Regions from separate parts of the Cobetia amphilecti genome, predicted to be linked through region 1. Evidence: predicted binding sites of a transcription regulator. Region 1 holds the regulator's gene; the other holds the start of a gene.

Region 1 (8,023 bases):
CGACAGCCGCCAGCAGCAGGCGGGGGCATTCCAGTGTCGTGGCGAAGTAGCGATTGTAGTTGCCCTTGCCGTGCTTGGCGTCGCCGATGATCGGGTAGCCACGGCGTGACAGGTGACGGCGAATCTGATGGCGGCGGCCGGTCAGCGGGCGGGCCTCGACCAGCGAGAAGCGCGACTGCGGGTAGCGATCGATGGCGATGGGCAGCTCGACCTGTGCCAGGCGGCGCGTATCGGTGATGGCTTCCTGCTCTGGCATCTCGGCCTTGGGCAGCTTGCCATCTTCCTTGCGCAGGCCGTAATCGAGGCGTTGCTGCTCGGGCGCGACACCACGCACTATCGCCAGATAGCGCTTGCTGACCTGCTGCTCCTCGAAGGCGGTGCTCAGCTTGCGCGCCGCCTGGGGCGAGAGGCCGAACACCATCAGCCCTGATGTGGGGCGATCGAGGCGATGCACGGGGAAGACATGCTGGCCGATCTGGTCGCGCAGGCGTTGAAGCAGAAACTCGGTCTCGTGCTTGTCGATGGGGCTGCGGTGCACCAGCAGGCCCGATGGCTTGTGGACCACCACCAGCACTTCATCCTGGAACAGGATGTCGAGTGGCTCGGCGGGCTCAGTCAGCTCAACAGGCTCAGTCATCTCGGCAGACTTGGCCTCGAGAGGCGTGGGCGTGGCGTCCGCCATCGGCGCAGGTGTCTGAGGCGCTGTCGGCGCGTCGGAGTGCGGAGCATCAGGAGAAGAGGGCATGGGCATCACGGCAGCAGGAAGACGAAAGCCGACCATCGCAATGAGGGTCGGCGTGTATTGTCCGGCTTTCGCCGCTGGCTGTCATGTCCGCTGTGGCGTCGGGCGTGCGGATGCCTGATGTCAGGGCCTGATCAGCAGGCCGGCGGCGAGCCACTGCACCAGCAGGTTGATCGCCACGCCCGGGGCTTGCTCTGCCCCCACCTGCGGCGTCAGCAGCTCCCCTAGCCGGCCGAAGCTCAGGCCCTCGGCACCGGCCGCGAGGATGGCGCCGAGAGCCAGGTCTTCCAGCGGCTCGAGAGAGCGATAGTGCACCTCGGGCGCGCCAGCGGTGGGCTGACGCCAGACGATCCAGGGCGTGGGCGTGTCGGACTCGACCGGCGCGCGTGGCGGCTCATCGTTGTCGATGGCCTTCCAGATGGCCGGCGTATCGAAGTGAAACGAGAAGCGCTTGAGGGACGGATGCGCTGCCAGGGCCAGCTCTGGCCACTCCTCGGGGGCCAGCGTCTGCAGGGCCTCGACACTCAGCGGGGTGCTGTCCACCACATCCAGCGCCAGCCCCAAAGCCCACTCGAAGGCGGCCATCTCGGTGACCAGGGAGCGCTCGGGTTCGCGCGCCGCGACGAAGGCCGGGAAATGCTGGCCTGCCCAGCGAATCGAATAATGACTCGGCGGGTGGGCCGCGAGGTAGTCACGACACAGCAGCCCGAAGGCGTCATCGCCGATCAGGGTGTGCACGGCCTCGAAATCCCCGCCAAAGACCTCGAACAGCCGCAGCCGATAGGCCATCGCGTAGATGTCGAGGCGCTCCTCGGCGCTGGCAAGCTGATCACTGATGACGGCCTTGGCCGCCGCGCTGCGGGTGTCAGGGCTCGGCGTCGCGAGGTAGGCGCCCGTGGTCTCCTGCAGTTGCATCAGGGCGCTGCGATCAGCACCGCCTGCGGGGCTCGCTTGCGTCATGCGCGCAGCCCTCCGTGGTCTGGCGTCTGATTCGCGCGCGCGGCATCCGTCAGCGGACGGCCACTGCGGCGGCGCAGCTCGGCGTACTCCTGCATCAACTCCGACCAGGGCGGGAAGTTGTCGTCGCGCTCGATCATGGTGGCGACATCGCCGAAGCGCTCCCGCGCGGCGTCATACAGCGACCACACGGCGTCCGGGACGGGCTGGTCATGGGTGTCGATGCACAGCTCGCCGCCGGAGACCTCCTGCCGGATATGCCCGGCCAGGTGGTGCTGCCAGACGCGCTCTGCCGGCATGGCGTCCAGATAGGTCAGCGGGTCGAAGCCATGATTGTGGCTCGAGACGATGACGTTGTTCAGGTCGAGCAGGATCAGGCAGTCGGCGCGGCGGCTGACCTCGGCCAGAAACTCCCATTCGCTCATCTCGTCAGGGCGCCAGGTCAGATAGCTGGAGACATTTTCCAGCAATAACTGGCGGCCGAGCGCGTTCTGGACCTGGTCGATGCGTTCGGCCAGATGGTCGATGGTGGCATCGGTGTAGGGCAGCGGCAGCAGGTCGTGGAACTGATGCGCGCCGGTGCGCGTCCAGCACAGGTGGTCGGAGACCCATAGCGGTTCGATCCGCTCACACAAGGCGCGCAGCTCGCGCAGGTAACGGCTGTCGATGGAATGGCTGCCACCGATGGACAGCGAGACCCCATGCAAGGCGATGGGGTAGTGCTCGCGGACACGCTCGAGATGATGCAGTGGCTTGCCGCCGGCACTCAGACCACCGGTACTCAGGCCTTCAGTACTCAGGCCACCGGATTCTCTGGCGCCGTGGCCCATGTAGTTCTCGCTGATGGCCTCGAACCAGTCGATGTCCGGCAGCGTCGTCAGAATCTCGTGATAGTACTCGGGGCGCAGGCCCAGCCCCTGACCGATACCGGCGCTGGCGGGCGTGGGCAGGCGAGCGGTGACAGCTGTCGTCATGGGTGAGTCCTCTTCTGAGCGAAGGCAGAGGGTGCGGAAAAGGGCGAGGCAGATGGCGAGTCAGGAGCGCTGAAAGACACCCGCCAGGGGGCTCAGGCAGAAACAGAGCCAGAGCCAGACCCAGAATCAGGAACGGGAGGACGGTGTGCCGTCCTCCCGTCGGGTATTCGCCAGAGGCGCCTGCCAGGGCAGACGCCTCTGCGTGCCTGAGGATCAGCCCTCGACGACAGTACCACCTTCGCCGACACAGGATTCAGCGCTGGCAGTGTACGACCAGCCCTGGCCCTTGCAGGCGTTGTGGCCCTTGCATGCGCTGTTGGCGGTCGCGCATTCGGAGGTGCCCTTGCAGGAGTTGATGCCGGAGCACTTCACGGCATTGTCACCGGCGTGCACCGGCAGCGAGGTCAGGGCGGCAGTGGAGAACAGCGCGGCGGCAGCGGCGGCGAAGGTAGCGGCAGTAACGGTCTTCTTCATGGTCATGATGGCTTCCTATCGGGCAGGGCCCGTATTTTTTGAATTATGGATCAGGAACATCGTGGCACCCGCTTGCGTCAGACAGCTCGTTCAGGCGGGTCATGACGTCATACGCCGTCAAAATAAAGTTGGATGCGGAAACGCCAAAAAATCTGACATCATTGTTCACTATGCTTGGAAAGGCAGTCTTGCCGAATTAGTGAGCCTGCTTATGGTACGCTTTCGCCATCATCTGCCCGATTGCCGATATCCCTTCCTCTTGCTGGAGTTCCCCATGCCGGACCTACTTCGACGCCTGTGGCGCATACCGCGCTGGCGCTGGAGCATCGTGCTCGTTCTACTGTTGGGGGGCTGCAGTGCCGTCGCGATTCATCAGCTCGATGAGCGTTTCGGCCCCGCGTCACCGCGTGAGCGGGTGGTGTCACACGACAGTCTTGCCGGGCGTCAGTGGGAGGATGAGGTCAAGCCGGTGATCGAGACGCGCTGCGTGGTCTGTCATGGCTGCTACGACGCTCCCTGTCAGCTCAAGTTGTCATCGGCCGCCGGGATCGATCGCGGCATGAATCCGGCGCCGGTCTACGATGGCACGCGCTTGCTGGCGGCCAATCTGACGCGCATGTTCGAAGACGCGGACACCACCGAGCAGTGGCGCAGCATGGACTTCTCGCCGGTGCTCAATGAGCGCTTCGACTCTCCGGCCGCCAATCTGGAGGGCAGTGTGCTGTTCCGTGCGCTCAGCCAGAAGCGCAAGGCGCCGCTGCCGGTGACGGAAGATGGCCTGCTGCCGGAAGACCGCTTCGACCTGTCGCTCAATCGCAGTCAGGTGTGTGCCCCCGTCGAGGGCTACGACAAGTTCGCCGAAGACCATCCTGACTGGGGCATGCCCTACGCCCTGCCACAGGTCAGCGATGAAGAGCACCGCACGCTGGTGAACTGGCTGGCCAAGGGTGGCGCGATGACCGGTCCGGCGCCGTTGCCCCAGGCGCTGATGCCGCACATCGAGCAGGCCGAGCGCTTCTTCAATGGCGACAGCCTCAAGCAGCGCCTGATGAATCGCTACATCTACGAGCATCTCTTCCTGAGCCATGTGTATTTCCCGGGCATCAAGGGCGCGGACGGCCGGCCGATCTTCTTCAAGCTGGTGCGTTCCAGCACCCCGCCGGGCGAGCCGATCAAGCGCATCTCCACGCGCCGCCCCTACGATGCACCCTACGCCTCCTACACCGCCGATGAGCGCGCGAGCCTGCCCCACGATGACGCCGGGCGCCCGCGGGTCTATTACCGTCTGTGGCAGGAGCGCGCGACGATCCTGGCCAAGAATCATCTGCCCTATGCGCTCAATGATGCTCGCTTCAAGCGCTGGCAGGCGCTGTTCCTGACACCGGATTACCCGGTGGATGACCTGCCGGACTACGACCTCAAGACGGCCTCGAATCCTTTCCTGACCTTCGAGGCCATCCCGGCCGAGTCACGCTATCGCTTCATGCTGGATGAGTCGCAGAACACCATCATGGGCTTCATCAAGGGGCCGGTCTGTCGCGGGCAGGTCGCGGTGGATGTGATCAATGATCACTTCTGGGTCGGTTTCACTGACCCGAAGATGTTCAGTCACCCGGAAGTGGAACGCACCCTGGCCGAGGAAGGAAAGAATCTCAGCCTGCCCGCCGAGCAGAGCAGCAATGCGTTGCCGATCAGCTCCTGGGTCAAGTTCGAGAGCAAGCAGACCGCCTACCTCAAGGCCAAGCAGCGCCTGATGTCCCAGGCCTATCTCGATGGCGATCTGCGCCTGGATGAGCGAGTGCTATGGGACGGCAGCGGCTGGGCTGAGGGCCCCGGCCAGGGGCGTAACCCCAACGCGGCCCTGACCATCTATCGTCACTTCGACAATGCGGCGGTGATGAAGGGGCTGGTCGGTGGCGTGCCCAAGACGGGCTGGATCATCGATTACCCGATGCTGGAGCGCATCCACTATCTGCTGGTCGCCGGCTTCGATGTCTACGGCAATCTCGGCCATCAGCTGGTCACCCGTCTGTACATGGACTTCCTGCGCATGGAAGGCGAGAACAACCTGCTGGTGCTGTTGCCGGCAGGTGAGCGCCAGGCGGTGCATGACAGCTGGTATCGCGACGTCAGCCCCGGGCTTGGCGAGCTGCTGTTCAAGAAGCCGCCGCAGTTCGATGCGCCCAGTGGCATCGTCTGGACGCCGCAGGAGCTGTCATCGCCGAACCAGGCTCGCCTTGGGCTGATGCGGCGCATGCAGGAGCGCCTCGCGCCGGAACTCGGCCATGAGCGCAGCCTGAGCAATGTCGAGGACGAGCACGTGCGACATGAGCTGCAGGCCCTCGCTGCGGTGCAGGGAGTCTCGGCCAGCCTGATGCCGGAGGTGACGATCGTCGCGCTGGAGGATGGCACTGATGACTCGCCGCGCCTTTACAGCGTGCTGCGCAATTCCGCCCACGCCAACATCACCAGCCTGTTCGATGAGGAGGAAAATCGCCGTCCTGAGGAAGACACTCTCGATGTCTTGCGGGGCGTGGCGGGCGATTACCCGAATGCCTTCTGGCGTCTGACGCCTGACACCCTGACGGGACTGGCAGAGCGGGTGGCGACGCTCGAGACCGAAGAGGACTATCGCGCCCTGCAGGCCGATATCGGGGTGCGCCGGACTGATCCGCGCTTCTGGGAGTTCTCCGACAGCGTGCTGCGCACCAACTATGCTGATCGCCCTGTCGAAGCGGGCCTGCTGGACTATAACCGCCTCGAGAACCGCTGATCGCCAGCGAAGGCCGAGACAAGCCCTATTGTCATGACTGTCTGGCCTGACAGAAAGAAGAAGCCCGCCACGCAAATTGCGTGGCGGGCTTCTGTCTTGTGTGGTGCCGACATGGCGCCCTGGCGGCGGATCAGCGCAGTGTCGCTCAGCGTGATGTGCTGTCAGCAGGCGTCATCAGCGACCGCCCTGACACTCGCCTTCGGCCAGTTCGATCAGGCCATCCAGATGCAGGATATGCACCTCGCGGGCACGAATGTCGACCAGCCCCTGGGTCTGGAAGCGGGTCAGGATACGACTGATGGTTTCGACGGCCAGCCCCAGATAGTTGCCGATATCGGCGCGTGCCATCGAGAGGCGGAAGCTGTACGGCGAATAGCCACGGCGACGGAAGCGCTGTGACAGGTTGACCAGGAAGCTCGCCAGCCGCTCATCGGCTGTCTTGCGCGACAGCAGCATCATCATGCGGCGATCTTCGTGCAACTCCTTGCTCAGGCTCTTGAACAGCTGGGTTCTCAGCTCCGGCATCTGCTCCGAGAGCGCATTGAGGCGGTCGAAGGGAATCTCGCAGACGGTGGTGGTCTCCAGCGCCACTGCGGTGCCGGGATAGCAATTGCTGTCGATGGCATCCAGCCCGGCCAGCTCGCTGGGCAGGTAGAAGCCGGTCAGCTGCTCCATGCCGCTGTTTTCATTGGTGATCTGCTTGAGACTTCCGGAGCGCACCGTGAAGACGCAATCGAAGGCATCGCCCTGGGTGAAGAGCACTTCCCCTTTTCTGAGTGGCGCGCGACGGCGGATGATGGCGTCAAACTGGTCGATATCTTCCATGTTCAGTGCCAGTGGCAGGCACAGTGAACTCAGCGAACAGGTCTGGCAGCGGGCTTCATGGGCGCGCAAGCGGTGTGATGCCTGTGCATTGGCCGTCATGGTGACTCTCCTGAGGAATGTCACCGCTACCCCTGGGGCAGGGCAGCGGAGGGGTCTTTCGGGCGCAACAACGGTGGGGCGGGGCCTTGTCGCCCGCCGCTACCCTGCTCAGCCGATGTGATTCGAGCGGCCAGAGTCTGAGCGCTTATCGGCTAATGCAGTGCAATTTCGTAGCGCCATAATATTAGATTTTATTAATTCATTATCCTGCCCAACCCATGGGCGTTGCAAGGTGTGTGAACTTTAGGCCTGGTTGGCCCCGCATGACCATACCGCGACGACCTGCCTCAGCCAGCTGCGCCGAGCAGCAGGATCAGTGCGGCGGTCAGCGTCGCCAGTGCCAGTATGCCCCAGGCACGTGGCGCTGGTGTGTCAGGCTGACGTACGCCGTTGATGCGATGTTCCTGCATGGGGCCATCGCCTTCGCGCTCGTCGCTGTCAGCGCTGGCGGCGCGCGAAAGGCTGCCCAGGGCCAGCATGGCGAACAGCACCAGGCTGCCCAGCGTGAGGGCCAGCACCCAGAGATTCCAGAACAGGGGGAGTCCAGTTGTCTCCAGCAGATTCATGTCGTGTCTCCTGAGCGGTGTCCTGTCATGGGTCGCGGCTGGCGATGTCGCTCGCGGGGGCGGCCTGCTGCAGGTAGGCGAGCAGCGCCGTGATTTCGGCAGTGCCACGCACGTCATTGGGGGCGGCGAGAATCTCGTCTTCCGCGTAGGGCACGCCCAGGCCTTGCAGGGCTCGCATGCGGGCCGCGATGCCTTCGCCGCTCAACGCCTGCTCGAACAGCCACGGGTAGGCGGGCATCGCTGAGCCCGGCGCCTGACTGCGCGGGTCATTCAGATGCAGACGCTGCCAGGCATCGTCATGTTGCGCAGGCAGCTGGCTCAAATCCGTCCCCCAGCGCTCGACGCCCCACAGCGAAGGGCGGTCGTAGTAGCGCTCCCGGGCGGTCGTCGCATCGCCGTGTCGCGCCGTGTCGCCCGGTAGATCGCGCACCATGCGTGTATGGCACTGCTGACAGCCCTCGCGTTGGTAGATGCGCTGGCCCTCCAGCGCCAGGGCGCTCAGCGGTTTGAGGTCTTCGGGTGCGCTGGCGAGGCTGGGGTGAGCCCCGAGCGGCACCAGCTGGGCAAGGGCGCCGAGGCTCATGGTGAGCAGGCATAGTGCCGTCATCAGGCC
Region 2 (8,023 bases), 240 kb from region 1:
GGCGGCCGGGCAATTCGTGCTCGCCGTGCCGCCGGCCATGAGCGGCCTCGACCCCGAGATGCTGCTGTATGTCGGCCTCGGCCTGCTGATCGTCGGCAACGGCCTGTTCAAGCCCAACATCTCCACGATGGTCGGTGACCTCTATCAACAGGGCGATCACCGCCGCGATGGCGCCTTCACCATCTTCTACATGGGCATCAACATCGGTGCGCTGCTGTCGGGCATCGTCGCGGGCTCCATGGCCGAAGGCTATGGCTGGAACGCCGGCTTCCTGGTGGCCGGTGTCGGCATGCTGCTGGCGGTCGCCATCCAGCTCATCTTCGCGCCGCGCCATCTGGGTGACCTGGGGGTCGAACCCAGCGCCCGCCGTGAGGCACGCCTGAGCAAGAGCAGCAACCGCAAGACACCGCTGAGTCGCGAAGAGCGTGACCGCATCAAGGTCATCATGGTGCTGGGCCTGTTCACCATCCTGTTCTGGGCCGGTTTCGAGCAGGGCGGCGGCCTGATGGCGCTGTATGCGCAGGACTACACCGACCGCATGCTGATGGGCTTTGAAGTGCCGGCGGCCTGGTTCCAGTCCCTCAATCCGCTGTTCATCATCCTGCTCTCGCCGCTGCTGGCGGGTCTGTGGACGCGCATGGACAACCGCGAGCCCAGCTCGCCGGTCAAGTTCGCCTTCGGCCTGATCGCTCTCGGCATCGGCTTCGTGTGCATGATCGGCGCGGTGCTGGAACAGAAAGCCGCAGGCAGCGCCTCGATGATGTGGCTGGTCGGCGCCTTCTTCTTCCACACTCTCGGCGAGCTGTGCCTGTCGCCGGTGGGGCTGTCGATGGTCACCAAGCTGTCACCGGTGCGCATGGGCGCGCTGATGATGGGCGCCTGGTTCGCCTTCGTGGCGCTGGCCAACTATCTGGCCGGGATGATCGGCTCGCTGGTCGGCGAAGCCGGTGCCATGAGCGTGTTCGGTGGCATCGCCATCACCGGCGTGCTCGGCGGCCTGCTGTTGCTGGTGTTCGCCGGCAAGCTGGTGGACTGGATGCACGGCGCGGAAGCGCGTCATGACGGCCCGCTCGAGACCCAGACCAGTCACGGCTGAGTGCTCTGTGACGGTGATTATCGCTGTCGACCAGAGGACAGACTGCTGCAACGCAAACGCCCCGCTCATTGAGCGGGGCGTTTGCGTTATCGCTGCCAGCAACAGGGCCGTAAAGGGGCGTGAAGCGCCTAGATGGAGTCCGGCACGAACAGCTGCTGGAAGTTGTCGACGGCGCTCTCGGCATCGTCGATCGCATGGAAGCGCGCCACGTGATAGAGCGCCTCGCCCTCGTTGGCCAGCGGCAGATTGGCCATGCCGATGATGATGCCATCCGCGGGTGACAGCACCTCGCTTTCGCTGTTGCCGAAGGGGTCGGCGACGATGCCCAGCACCTGATGCTTCTCGACGCGGTCCCCCAGGCCCACGCGGCTCTGGACGATGCCATCGATGGAGGCACGCGCCCAGCTGGAGCCGTTGGACATCTCCACCGCACGCGAGCTGGGCTTGCGGTCGCGGTCCTTGGCCAGCATGCCGATGGAGCGCATCACGCGCTTCACGCCGCTGACGCCCGGGCGAATCGCCCACTCATCGAAGCGCAGTGCCTCACCGGCCTCATAGGTGATGACCGGCACGCCGCGCTCGCTGGCATAGGCGCGCAGACTGCCCTCGCGCAGCTCGGCATTCAGCAGCACCGGCGCGCCGAAGGCATCCGCCATCTGACGCGTGGCATCACTGCCCGTCATGGTGGCGCGGATCTGCGGCAGGTTGGTGCGATGAATCGCGCCGGTGTGCAGGTCGATGATGTGGGTGGCCTGATCGGCGATCTGCTCACGGAACAGCGCCGCCACCCGCGAGCCCAGCGAGCCGCTCTCACTGCCCGGGAAGCAGCGGTTGAGGTCACGGCGGTCCGGCAGGTAGCGCGTGTGCTGCACGAAACCGAACACGTTGACGATGGGCACCGCGATCAGGGTGCCGCGCAGCCGCGCGAGGCTGGAACTCTTGAGCAGCCGCCGCACGATCTCGACACCATTGATCTCGTCACCGTGGATGGCACCGCACACCAGCAGCACCGGGCCGGGCTGACGGCCATGCACCACCTCGACGGGGATGTGCAGCGGCGCATGGGTGTAGAGCTTGGCGACAGGCACATCGACCTGGGCCCGCGTTCCCGGCGCGATGCGGGTACCGCTGATTTCAAATGGAGCGCGTGACATCGCCACCTCAGAGATTGTTCGACCAACGAGCGGCAGGCACTGCGACATGCCCGCCAGATCAGGCTACTCGCCCAGTGTCTCGAAAGAAAACACTGTGCGACATGCGCCTTTTAGCGCATTGGTGCGCCAAGGGAAAGACTTCATTGCAGCGTGTCGGGATGAAGCGCGGGCAGAATTGTTCAACAATGGGCCTTCACGACTCACCTTGCCCGCCCTCTCGACATGAGATGCCCGTGACCGATTCACTCGATGCCCTGCTGACACTGCCCGATTACTCTGCGCTGGCCTGGAGCGTGATCATCTTCTCGACCTACCTGACCGGCATCTCCAAGGGCGGCTTCGCCGGAGGCTTCGGCTCACTCTCGGTGCCGTTGATGGCGCTGGCCATCGGGCCGCTGGAAGCCGCCGGCATCCTGCTGCCGCTGTTGCTGGTGATGGACTTCCTGAGCTCCCGCGCCTGGTGGGGCAAGCAGCTGTGGTCGGAGGTGCGCATCATCCTGCCCAGCGCCGCCATCGGCATCGCGGTGGGCGTGGTGCTGTTCGATGAGCTGGACGAGAACATGATTCGCGGCCTGCTGGGCGTCATCTCTCTGCTGTTCGCCGCCTATATGCTGTTCAAACCGACAGCCAGGAAACCGCTGCCCCGCTGGCTGGCCATTCCTGCCGGGGCCACCGCCGGCTTCACCAGCTTCTTCGCCCACGCCGGCGCCCCGCCCTACAACCTGTACATGATTCCGCGCCAGCACCCCAAGGAGACCTTCATCGCCACCACGGTGATCATCTTCGCTGGCATGAACCTGATGAAACTGGGCCCCTACGTGGCGCTGGGCGAGATCAACCTCACCAGCCTCTCCACCTCGCTGCTGCTGGTACCGGTGGCCTGGGCGGGCGTCAGAAGCGGCCTGTGGCTGCAATCCCGCGTCAACGAGAAGCTGTTCTTCCGCCTGATCATCATCGCGATGGCGCTGGTGGGTGTGCAGCTGATCTACAAGGCCTGGGGCTGACGGCCACAAGCCCCATCACGCCCTCACGACCACTGCCGCCAGCCATTGAAAACTCCCGCCACGGCCCTTGAGGCCGAGCGCTGGAAGCCCCCCTTGAGAACGATCGAGACAACGCCATGACACACCACATCAGCTACTACCACGCCCATCTCTACTACACCGATGAACAGAGCCTGGCCGCCGCTCGCGAACTGGCGGCCCAGGCCGAGCAGCGCTTCACGCTGCGCGTCGGGCGCTTCCACCAGCAGCCGGTCGGCCCGCACCCGCTGTGGAGCTGTCAGCTGTCCTTCCTGCCTGAGGAATTCGGGCGCATCATCCCGTGGCTGGCACTCAACCGCGGCTCGCTGGACATCTTCGTGCACGCCGGCACCGGCGATGACCTCTTCGATCACACCCAGGGCGTGATGTGGCTGGGCAACTCGCATACGCTGAATCTCGCTGCCTTCGCCAGCGAGTGAGGCCGCGGCAAGCATTTAGCCCGCGGCAAGCATTGAGGCCAGGGCAATGGTTGACGCCCACCGCGGGTCTGACACGCTATCATCGCCTGACACCACTGACTCAAGGATGCCCCCATGACGCGACTGCGCCGCCTTTCCTCTCGTGCTGCCCTGCTGGGTGTGATGGCCTCAGGCCTGCTGCTGGCCGGCTGTGATGATAACGAGGTCGGAGATGTCTCACTGGGCCTGTTCACCACCAAGGACATCAAGATCGAGAGCCTGATCGACCCCAAGGTGCCGGGCGTGACCTGCCATCTGAGCAACATCGAGGCGGACCTCGACTTCTCCGATCCCTCCGACATGAGCATCGCCTGCCGCCAGACCGGCCCGATCACGGCGGAGATGATCGCCGACATCGATACCTCCAAGAGTGGCGAGGAGGTCTATCGCAAATCCAAGAGCGTGCTGCTCAAGAGCCTCAAGATTCGTCGCATTCTGGATCGCGACTCCCAGAGCCTGCTCTATATCGCCTACAGCACCAAGGAAACCAGTGGCAGCTTCAAGCATGCGCTGAGCAGCGTGCCGCTGTGGGGCAGCGACGCCTGGCAGGCCCCGGCAGCGCAGTGAGTCGCCTCGGCGCCTGAATCAAACCCCGATTGATCAAGCGCTGACTCATCAATCTCTGACTCAACAAGCCCTGACTCATCAAGCGAAAGCTTCACCATCATCCCTTGAAGTTGTGGGGTATCGCTCCAAGGTCTTGTGCAACGGCTAGCCAGCCGGATTTTCATTCGCATGACGCAAAGGAGTGACACACGATGTCGAGCCCGGAGCACAAGCAGAAGATCTGGAAGCTGATCAAGGATGTGAAGGTCGGCATGTTGGTGACGCAAGGCGACGGCATGCCCCACGCCCGCCCGATGCATCTGGTGCAGGATGACTACGACGGCACCCTGTGGTTCTTCACCCGCGCCAGCGCCGAGAAGGTATTTGAGGCCAGGAAGGACAGCGAGGTCTGCCTGAGCTTTTCCGATCAGGATGATGGCGTCTACGTGTCGCTGAGCGGTCATGCCAACCTGCACCGCGATCAGGGCCTGATCGACAAGTTCTGGAACCCGTTCGTGGCCGCCTGGTTCCCGGAAGGCAAGGATGACCCCGACATCACCCTGCTGGAGATCTCGGTGCAATCCGGCGAGCACTGGAAGGCCAAGGAGAGCAAGGCCTATCAGCTCTACGAGGTGGCGCGCGCCAACCTCGACAAGGACCACACCCCGGACATGGGCGAGAACGAGAAATTCGGCACGGTGTAAGCAGAAGCCCGAGCTCGTCAGAGAGAGCTCTTTGCAGTGCCCGCGTGACGCTTCACGCACACGGCCATGCCAGACACGACAACGCCAGCCCGAGGGCTGGCGTTGTCGTGTCTGGCAGCCTGCCGTTTCCAGCAGGCCTGTCATCGGTGGTGAGGATTCAGGCCAGCGAACGCCTCAGGCCTTCATGTCGAGCACGATGCGCCCCTCGATCTTGCCGTCGATCATGCGTCCGAAGATGTCGTTGATGTCCTCGAGCTTGCCGGTCTGCACGGTGGCGGCGACCTTGCCTTCCGCGGCGAAGTCCAGCGCCTCCTGCAGGTCCTGGCGCGTGCCGACGATGGAGCCACGCACCGTGATGCCATTGAGCACGGTGGAGAAGATCGGCAGCGGGAAGTCGCCCGGCGGCAGGCCGTTGAGCACCAGGGTGCCGCCACGGCGCAGCATGTTCTGGGCCTGATCGAAGGCCTTGGGCGACACCGCCGTCACCAGCGCGCCATGCGCGCCACCGATCTCGCGCTTGATGACGCTCGCCGGGTCTTCCTTCATGGCATTGACGGTTACGGTCGCGCCCAGACGACGGGCCAGTTCCAGCTTGGCATCATCCACATCCACCGCCGCCACGTTCAGGCCCATGGCGCGTGCATACTGCACCGCCATGTGTCCCAGCCCGCCGATGCCCGAGATCACCACCCACTGGCCGGGGCGGGTGTCGGTCATCTTGAGTCCCTTGTAGACCGTGACCCCGGCGCACAGCACCGGCGCGATCTCCACGAAGCCCACGCTGTCCGGCAGGCGGCCGACGTAGCCTGCGTCCGCCAGCGTGAACTGGGCAAAGCCGCCATTCACCGAGTAGCCGGTATTCTGCTGGCTCTCGCACAGCGTCTCCCAGCCACCCAGACAATGCTCGCAGTGGCCGCAGGCCGAGTAGAGCCAGGGCACCCCGACACGGTCGCCTTCCTTGACGTGGGTGACGCCCTCGCCCACCGCCGCGATGGTGCCGACGCCTTCATGGCCGGGAATGAACGGCGGATTGGGTTTCACCGGCCAGTCGCCATGCGCGGCGTGCAGGTCGGTATGACAGACCCCGGAGGCGGCGATCTCGACCAGAATCTCGCCACGCCCCGGACGCGGTACTGCGACCTCCTCGATCACCAGCGGTGCACCGAATTCACGTACCACGGCGGCTTTCATGCTGTTATCCATGACGTACTCCTCATCCATTGAAGACTGACGAACATTCAAGAAAGACGGACATTCAAGACAAACGAACCAGCAGAGTTGCGGCGGAGCGTTGCGCCGGTGAGTGTGGGCTTGCGCCTGCATACGCCAGCGCCCATGCCAGCGTTTTTCCAGCGCCCGAGCCTGCGCCCGAGCCAGTGCAAAGCTTGCCTCTCCATTGAAACCAGACGCAGCGCTCCCTGCCCTGCGCCAGATCAAGCAATCGGATCTGGCGCGGGCATCGATGTCATTTTCTCAAGCAAGAATCGCGGGAGGCGTGCAGCACCACCAGTCGCGGTGGCGCTGCCAGCCAGGCCTAGAAGAAGCCGAGCGGATTGATGTCGTAGCTGACCAGCAGGTTCTTGGTCTGCTGGTAGTGCTCCAGTGCCATCTTGTGGGTCTCGCGACCGACACCGGATTTCTTGTAGCCACCGAAGGCGGCATGGGCGGGATACTGGTGGTAGCAGTTGGTCCACACACGGCCGGCCTGGATGCCGCGCCCCATGCGGAAGGCGACGTTCATGTCGCGGCTCCAGACACCGGCGCCGAGACCGAATTCGGTGTCATTGGCGATGGCCAGCGCCTCGGCCTCGTCACGGAAGGTGGTGACGGCCACCACCGGCCCGAAGATCTCCTCCTGGAAGACACGCATCGAGTTGTTGCCCTTGAGCAGGGTCGGCTGGATGTAATAGCCGTTGGCCAGCTCGTTCTCCAGCTGCTCGCTGCCGCCGCCGGTGAGCACCTCGGCGCCTTCCTCGCGGGCGACATCCATGTAGGACATGATCTTGTCGAACTGCTCGCGGGAAGCCTGAGCGCCGACCTGTACGTCAGTATCCAGCGGGTTGCCGCGCTTGATGGTCTTCACGCGCTCCATCACCCGGGCCATGAAGTCGTCGTAGATGCTTTCCTGGATCAGGGCGCGTGACGGGCAGGTGCACACCTCGCCCTGATTGAAGAACGCCAGCACCAGGCCTTCGGCGGCCTTGTCGATGAACTCGGGTTCGGCATTCATGATGTCGGCGAAGTAGATGTTGGGCGACTTGCCGCCCAGCTCCACCGTGGAGGGGATGATGCTGTCGGCGGCGCACTTGAGAATGTGCGAGCCCACGGGAGTAGAGCCGGTGAAGGCGATCTTGGCGATGCGCTTGCTGGTGGCCAGCGCCTGACCGGCCTCGGCCCCATAGCCGTTGACGATATTGAGCACGCCCGCCGGCAGCAGGTCACCGACCAGCTCCGCGAACACCAGAATCGAGGCCGGGGTCTGCTCCGCCGGCTTGAGCACCACGCAGTTGCCGGCCGCCAGCGCCGGGCCGAGCTTCCAGGCCGCCATCAGGATCGGGAAGTTCCACGGGATGATCTGCCCGACCACACCCAGCGGCTCATGGAAGTGATAGGAGACGGTATTGGCATCGATATCCGCCGCGGTGCCTTCCTGGGAGCGCAGGCAACCGGCGAAGTAACGGAAGTGGTCCGCCGCCAGCGGGATATCGGCGTTCAGCGTCTCGCGCACCGCCTTGCCGTTGTCCCAGGTCTCGGCGACGGCCAGCATCTCGAGGTTCTGCTCGATGCGATCCGCGATCTTGAGCAGGATGTTGGAGCGCTCCTGCACCGAGGTCTTGCCCCAGGCAGCGGCTGCCTTGTGGGCGGCGTCCAGCGCGAGGTCGATATCCTCCGCACTCGAGCGCGGGATACGGCAGAAGGCCTCGCCCGTCACCGGGCTGACATTGTCGAAGTACTCACCCTTCACCGGCTCGACGAAGCGACCGCCGATATAGTTGCCGTAGATATCCTTGAACGTGACCAG

The links. The regulator FNR, encoded in region 1, switches genes on or off when oxygen is low (the NO sensors DNR and NnrR bind a similar motif). The targets are predictions, from matches to a motif close to TTGATNTANATCAA.
Region 2: a site for FNR is predicted at 6,425-6,438, ahead of adhP (alcohol dehydrogenase AdhP). Genes of this name have one in related genera too.

Annotation. Positions count from the first base shown of each region.
Region 1 is NZ_CP136695.1:684,764-692,786, forward strand. Features, by position in the region: gene R1T44_RS03040 (pseudouridine synthase) at 1-637, opposite strand, end outside; gene R1T44_RS03045 (DNA-binding domain-containing protein) at 866-1,702, opposite strand; gene bufB (MNIO family bufferin maturase) at 1,699-2,673, opposite strand; gene bufA2 (BufA2 family periplasmic bufferin-type metallophore) at 2,887-3,153, opposite strand; gene R1T44_RS03060 (fatty acid cis/trans isomerase) at 3,422-5,920, shown strand; gene fnr (fumarate/nitrate reduction transcriptional regulator Fnr) at 6,095-6,844, opposite strand; gene R1T44_RS03070 (hypothetical protein) at 7,132-7,410, opposite strand; gene R1T44_RS03075 (cbb3-type cytochrome c oxidase subunit II) at 7,436-8,023, opposite strand, start outside.
Region 2 is NZ_CP136695.1:929,209-937,231, reverse strand. Features, by position in the region: gene R1T44_RS04060 (peptide MFS transporter) at 1-1,096, shown strand, start outside; gene R1T44_RS04055 (succinylglutamate desuccinylase/aspartoacylase family protein) at 1,225-2,250, opposite strand; gene R1T44_RS04050 (sulfite exporter TauE/SafE family protein) at 2,484-3,254, shown strand; gene R1T44_RS04045 (DOPA 4,5-dioxygenase family protein) at 3,371-3,712, shown strand; gene R1T44_RS04040 (CreA family protein) at 3,827-4,318, shown strand; gene R1T44_RS04035 (pyridoxamine 5'-phosphate oxidase family protein) at 4,510-5,001, shown strand; gene adhP (alcohol dehydrogenase AdhP) at 5,176-6,204, opposite strand; gene exaC (acetaldehyde dehydrogenase ExaC) at 6,536-8,023, opposite strand, start outside.